Regions from separate parts of the Streptomyces sp. NPDC048338 genome, predicted to be linked through region 3. Evidence: riboswitches for the same ligand, from Rfam matches in the RefSeq annotation. Region 3 holds a riboswitch; each other region holds the start of a gene.

Region 1 (2,192 bases), on a different contig from region 3:
CGTCCGGCGCCGCCGTCCTGCTGGCCGCGGGCACCCCCGGCAAGCGGATGGCGCTGCCCGGCGCGCGGATCGTGCTCCAGCAGCCGTCGATGGACGAGCCGGCGCAGGGGCAGCCGAGCGATCTCGACATCCAGGCCAGGGAACTGCTGCGGCTGCGCACGATGGTGGCCGGCATGCTGGCCACCCACACCGGCCGAAGCCGCGAGCGGATCGACGCCGACATCGACCGGACGACGGTCCTCGACGCCGCGGCGGCGACCGCCTACGGACTGGTGGACCACGTCGTCCGCAACCGTGCCGCGTCCGGCGGCGCCGGGGGGCGGTGAGCCGGCCGTGGTCCCCGAACTGCCGCCGCTGCCCGCGCTGACGCGCGCCGAGGGCGAGCTCGTCGACGCCTACCTCGAGGTCGTGGACCTGCTCGGGCGTATCAATCCATCCAGGACATTGCATACTTATGGGGCGTTGCGTGCGGCGCAGGCGCTCGTGGGCAGGGCGACGGCCCTGCGCGACGCGCTGACGACCATGCACCTGCGCGGCGAGAGCGAGGTGCACACCGAGACGCTGGCCCACGCGCTCCGCGTGCTGGACGGGGAACGACGGTCCGGACGGGTCACCGTGTCGGAGCCGCCGTCGAGTTGACATTCAGGCGTGTCGTGTCGAGGTCCGGTCGGCCCAGTGCGACCGCAGAAATCCTCCCCCGTACGGCGTAGTCGACGAATCGACATGTGGCTGGGGCGAGTTGCGCGAGAGGTGCACACATCTGGCGGAATCGGATGTTCCTCCGCTGGTACGAGGCTTGCTGACCACCCTTCGGAAGATCACGAAACCTGCTTGTCCACCCGAATGGATCAGTCGTGAGGAGCCTCACATATCGCCGTTTCAGCTCGGTTTTCGACCGGTTCGTGGGTCAAGATCCCTGACGACGACAAGCCCCCGCCACCGCGGCGGGGCGGTCCGGGCGGACGCCGAGTCCTGCCGCCGTCCCGGATGTCTGGTCGACAGGAGTGGATCGGCAGGAGTGGAGGACCCGAGCAGTACGGAACGGCCGGCCAGTGGGGCCGTTCCTTGGGGTGAAGCCGCAGCCGCGGCCGGGCAACTTCGCCAGTCCGAACCCGACAGGTCATCCTTCACAGGCGGCTGACGAAGGGTTGCGCATGACTGCGCAGATTCATGTCCCGTCCCTGCTGTCCCGGGCCGGAGCCGTCTCGGCTCTCACCCTCGCCGCCGTCGGCGGCACGCTGCTGGCACCAGGTGCAGCGCCGGAGGCCCAGGCCGCCACGACGTACGCCGGCAAGGCGCTGAACGTCGCGGCGTCGAAGAAGGGATCGCCGTACAGGTACGGAGCGAGCGGGCCCACCAGGTTCGACTGCTCGGGGCTCACGCTCTACTCGTACAGGAAGGCGGGCAAGTCGCTGCCCCGAACCGCGCAGCAGCAGTACAACAAGACCCGGCACATCGCCGCCTCCGGCAGGCAGAAGGGCGACCTGGTCTTCTTCCACTCCGGGGGGAGGGTGTACCACGTGGGCATCTACGCCGGCAGCGGCAAGATCTGGCACTCCCCCAAGACCGGCTCCTGGGTGAAGCTCGACCGGATCTGGTCCTCGAAGGTCTACTACGGCCGGGTTCGCTGACACCCTCGCAGGAGACCCTCCCACGGCCTCCTACGACCCCCTGACGGCCGCTCAGGACAGCGGGCGGCCTGCCCGGCGGGTCCCACGACGGGGACCCGCCTCCTGACGAAGGGCGCGACGGCCGACGGGCCGGAGGGTGCGGCGGCGCCGCCGCACCCTCGCACACCGACCGAGGCCCCGTCCGGGCCCCCTAGGGCCTGTCTTCAAAGTAGCGCCGCGAGCCAGGCGGGACTTTGAAGACACCCCCTAGTTCGGGGTCGCCGTCCACGGGAGGTTGATCCAGACGGTCTTGCCGCCCTCGTCGGTCGGCGTGACCGAGAGGCGGCCTCCCGCCTCGGCGGTGAGGATGCGGATGATGACCATGCCCCGGCCGTTGTCCTGCTGGACCGCCGCGGGCAGGCGTCTCGGCCAGCGGGGATAGCTGTCGGTGACACCGATGTGGAGCTGTTCCTCGCGCACCAGACGGACGTCGACGGTGAACGTGGGCGACTGGCCGAAGGTGTGCTGGACGGCATTGGTGGCCAGCTCCGACACGATCAGCCGGACGGTGTCGGCGGTGTC
Region 2 (2,192 bases), on a different contig from region 3:
TTCCTCGCCCTGGTGGAAGGAGACCAGGAGCAGCCCGGTGGGGCGCAGCACGCGGTGTGCCTCGGCGAAGGCGCGGCCGAGCTCGTCGGGGGCGACGTGGATGACGGAGTAGAGGGCGACGGCGGCGTCGAACTCGCCGTCCTCGGCGGGCAGCGCGAGCAGGTCGCCCTCCCGGAAAGCCGCCTCGCGATGGCGTCGTGCGGCGGTCGCGACCATGCCCGGGGAGAGGTCGATGCCGACGGCCCGCGCGCCGTGCGCGGCGAGCCAGCCGGTCACGTGCCCGGGTCCACAGCCGAGGTCGGCGACGGCGGCCCCCTGCCCGGCCTCTTCGAGGAGTGCGCCGAGCAGGGCCCGGTCGAGCGGCTTCCCGTCGAGTTCGTTCCCGAGCCGGGTGGCGTACTCCTCCGCCACGGTGTCGTAACTCCGCCGGACGGCCGCGTGGTCCACCTGATCCCCCATGTCCCCAGCATCCCACGGGTCCATGACCGGAGGCGGCCCGACGGCGGTCCGTACCCGCGCCGTTCAGCCGGGGGTGCGCGCGGCACCCTCACGAGTTCGGCCGGGCAGGCGGAGTCGTGCGACCCCGTGGCCGCGTGGGCGCGCGCCCGCACCCTGCTCGGGGCCTGACCGCCCCGGGCAGGAGGAGGAACACCGGGCACGGATCGCTGGGCGGTCACGACCGCCCTGCGCGGCCGGACGGGAGCATGGCGGCACGGGGGACCGGAGGCGTGTCCGGGACGCGGATCCCGGCGAGCGGAGAGAGCCCGGACGGCGAGTCGCCACATCGGCGCGCATAAAAGGCCATAAAACGACCACCCACCCCATGAGCATCAATCTTCCTTTGCTCGGAATTATGGGGTGATGTCGGACATTTCTTTCAGGTGACATGGCTCACGGGGCATCGGCCGCCCTCCCCGCCCTCGGGCCCCATCTCCCCGTGATTCAGGGAAGTTCGGGGCTTCACGGGCCCCCGCGAGGCCGTTTATCACATCGTCGAGACGCCTTGTTCCCGACGGTATTCCTCGCCTACGGTCACCTCCATTCGGATGGAACGCCGAATCCTGCCACCATCCGCAATTCCCACTATTCACCGCCGGCAGGAGCGGGGGACCCAAGTATTCGCCGATCCGGATTCCGGAGCGGCTAGGGGTGAAGTCGCACGTGTGCGGCCGGGCATCTCCAGCCCGAACCCGACAGCTCACCCCGCAGGCTCCGGAGAGGAATCCGTCATGCCTGCAAACGGTAAGCACCGTCGCCCGAAGCGCCGTCCGCTCGCCCGCGGTATCGCCCTCGCGAGCACGGGTGGAGCCGCACTGGCCCTCCCCCTCGTCGCCTCCGCGACCGCCCACGCCGCCCCTCGCACCGCGCCCGAGATCACCCCGGCCATTGCCACGGCGAACGCGGCAGCAAATGTGTCGCAAAAGATCACGGAATCGCTGCCGGCGGCACCGGCCGCAGCTCCCAAGACCTACACCGTCGTGCCGGGCGATTCTCTTTCGATGATCGCCTACGAGCAGGGTGTCCGGGGCGGCTGGAAGGTTCTCTACCGGGCCAACCACGCTGCGGTCGGTGACAATCCGTCACTCATTCACCCGGGTCTCAAGCTGACGCTGCACCGCAATTCCGCGGCGTCGCAGCCCAAGTCCCCCGCTCCCGCGCAGAAGTCGAAGGCGGCCAAGCCGGCGAAGTCCTCGTCCGCCGACCGGGCCAGCCGTTCCGAGCAGCGCACCGCGCCCGCGCCCCAGGCCCGGCAGACCCAGCAGGCGGCTCCGGCCGCCGCCCCCGCCGCCGTGAAGAGCTACACGAACGACCTCGACGGCTGGATCCGGGAGTCGCTGGACGTGATGGCCCAGCACGGCATCCCCGGCTCCTACGAGGGCATCCACCGCAACATCATGCGCGAGTCCTCCGGCAACCCGCAGGCCATCAACAACTGGGACTCCAACGCCGTCGCCGGCACCCCCTCGAAGGGCCTGCTCCAGGTCATCGAGCCCACCTTCCTGGCGTACCACGTGCCCGGCACGTCCATGGACATGTACGACCCGGTCGCCAACATCACGGCCGCGTGCAACTACGCCGCCGACAAGTACGGCTCCATCGACAACGTCTTCGGCGCCTACTGACGGGGCCACGGCGCCTCCTGACGGGCGCGCCGGCCCATACGACGGGGAAGGCCCCGACCGCTCGGGGGT
Region 3 (2,192 bases):
AGCCCCGCGCCGACCACGCCGACCGCGCCCGCCGCCCAGGCGAAGCCGGGCGCCGCCAAGTCGGCCGGCCCGGCCGGGACCGGCGCCGCTCCGGGGGCGCCCTCCACCTCCACCACGCCGGAAACGCCCGATGTATCCGTTACGCCCGGTACGTCGGACTCGACGGGCGACCCCGACTCCGCGACCGGCGAGGCGGCCGGCCCGGGCAACGGCAAGCACCGTGGTGAGGCCGCTCGCGAAGAGGGCAATTCGGGCGAAGGGCAGGAAACCGGACGTCACGCCTCGCCGGCTGACGGGCAGCCAGGCGGTTCGGCCGGCGAGGCCGGTTCGGGGGAATCGGGCACCACGGACACTTCGGGCGAATACACCGTCCGGCCCGGCGACAGCCTCTCCGAGATTGCACGGGAGAACGAGCTGCCCGGCGGTTGGACCGCCCTCTACGACGCCAACCGTCAGACGGTGGGTGCCGACCCAAACCTCATCCTGCCTGGTCAGAGCCTCGACTTGAGCGAGGAACCCGTGGAAACCCAGGGGTAGTTCGAGGACTTATGTCCGTTCTGTCTAAGTGAGACATGAGTCTCTTCGTCCCGCTTGGCGTGTCACGTCCGCAAAGTTTGCTCCGATCGCCCCTCACCTGCGTAAACACCCCTCATGGGGGTGCAGGGAGGGGCGATTTGGCCGTTTTGGCCTTCTTTGAACTTCGTGAGGTCTGTGTCTACGGTCGGGACCGCTCGCCACCGCGGGCCCCGTCGACCGGTAACGCCGAATCCTGCCGCCGGTCGAGGGGAACAGTCGTCGCGCAAGCGCCGTAGGCAGGAGCGGGGGACCCAAGGTAAGTGCCGGTCCCGGCCGTTGAGACAGACGGCCGGAATCCCGGCTCGGGGTGAAGCCGCGTGCTCGTCACGTGGCCGGGCAACTCACATGGCCCGAACCCGACAGCTCACCTCGCAGGCGTCGGTGAGGAGAATTCCCATGCTGTTTTCCGCCAAGGGCAAACACCGTCGTTCCTCCAAGGCCACCCGTGCCATCGCTCTCGCCGGTGTGGCGGGCGTCGCCGTCGCCGCCCCGCTCATGACCGCCGGGTCCGCCTCGGCCGCGACCGCCTCCGAGTGGGACGCCGTCGCCCAGTGCGAGTCCGGTGGCAACTGGTCCATCAACACGGGCAACGGCTACTACGGCGGCCTGCAGTTCTCGGCCTCCACCTGGGCCGCCTACGGTGGCACCGCCTTCGCGGCCAGCGCCGACCAGGCGTCGAAGTCCCAGCAGATCACGATCGCCGAGAAGGTCCTGGCCGGCCAGGGCAAGGGCGCGTGGCCGAGCTGCGGCGTGGGCCTGTCCGGCGCCGCGTACACCGGTGGCACCGCCGAGAGCGCCCCGGCGCCGGAGCGCAAGGCCGAGCAGCCGACCACCCGCAGCGAGCAGCGCACGGCCCCGAAGGCGACGCCGAAGAAGGCCGAGTCGAAGAAGACCGTCACCACCCCGACCGGCAAGAAGGTCAAGAAGGGCGACGGCGAGTACAAGGTCGCCGCCGGCGACACCCTGAGCAAGATCGCCGCCGCGCAGAAGGTCAAGGGCGGCTGGGCGAAGCTCTTCGAGCTCAACAAGGACGTCGTCGAGGACGCCGACCTGATCTACCCGGGCCAGCAGCTCCACCTGAAGTGAGCCCGGCGGCCCGTGTGAGTCCGGCGGCTCACCGGGTCCTGTGACCCTCCCGCGGTGACCACCCCGGCCCGGCGCGCCCTCCCCCGTGCGCGCCGGGTCGGGGTTCTTCGCGTTACCGATCGGTAGCTTCGGGTCCCTTCGCCCCTTTATGCATGCCCTCGGGTCCTTTTTCGTCCCAGCGGGCGGGCGCCCGGCTGGCCGGAGCCTCCGAGCCGGTTAGGCTCTTGTCGCAAGGCCAAGCGACCCTGCACGGCTCTTGCGTCACATCTAGCGTCACATCCCAGAAGGAGATGCTCGTGCCGTCCATCGACGTCGTCGTAGCCCGGGAAATCCTGGACTCCCGAGGCAACCCCACGGTCGAGGTCGAGGTCGGCCTCGACGACGGCAGCACCGGCCGTGCTGCCGTTCCGTCCGGCGCCTCCACCGGTGCGTTCGAGGCTCTCGAGCTCCGCGACGGTGACCCCAACCGCTACCTCGGCAAGGGTGTCGAGAAGGCCGTCCTCGCCGTCATCGAGCAGATCGGCCCGGAG

Evidence for each region. Region 3 has a riboswitch for cyclic di-AMP ahead of ACGFZF_RS24270 (transglycosylase family protein). Riboswitches for the same ligand answer to the same signal wherever they lie in the genome.
Region 1: another riboswitch for cyclic di-AMP. It lies ahead of ACGFZF_RS25080 (C40 family peptidase); the one in region 3 lies ahead of ACGFZF_RS24270 (transglycosylase family protein).
Region 2: another riboswitch for cyclic di-AMP. It lies ahead of ACGFZF_RS19115 (transglycosylase SLT domain-containing protein); the one in region 3 lies ahead of ACGFZF_RS24270 (transglycosylase family protein).

The regions. Positions count from the first base shown of each region.
Region 1 is NZ_JBICYQ010000011.1:110,085-112,276, reverse strand. Features, by position in the region: gene ACGFZF_RS25090 (ATP-dependent Clp protease proteolytic subunit) at 1-326, shown strand, start outside; gene ACGFZF_RS25085 (hypothetical protein) at 334-639, shown strand; cyclic di-AMP (ydaO/yuaA leader) riboswitch at 954-1,151, shown strand; gene ACGFZF_RS25080 (C40 family peptidase) at 1,155-1,631, shown strand; gene ACGFZF_RS25075 (ATP-binding protein) at 1,878-2,192, opposite strand, start outside.
Region 2 is NZ_JBICYQ010000007.1:379,318-381,509, forward strand. Features, by position in the region: gene ACGFZF_RS19110 (class I SAM-dependent methyltransferase) at 1-459, opposite strand, end outside; cyclic di-AMP (ydaO/yuaA leader) riboswitch at 1,043-1,225, shown strand; gene ACGFZF_RS19115 (transglycosylase SLT domain-containing protein) at 1,230-2,123, shown strand.
Region 3 is NZ_JBICYQ010000010.1:307,939-310,130, forward strand. Features, by position in the region: gene ACGFZF_RS24265 (transglycosylase family protein) at 1-537, shown strand, start outside; cyclic di-AMP (ydaO/yuaA leader) riboswitch at 795-969, shown strand; gene ACGFZF_RS24270 (transglycosylase family protein) at 973-1,662, shown strand; gene eno (phosphopyruvate hydratase) at 1,953-2,192, shown strand, end outside.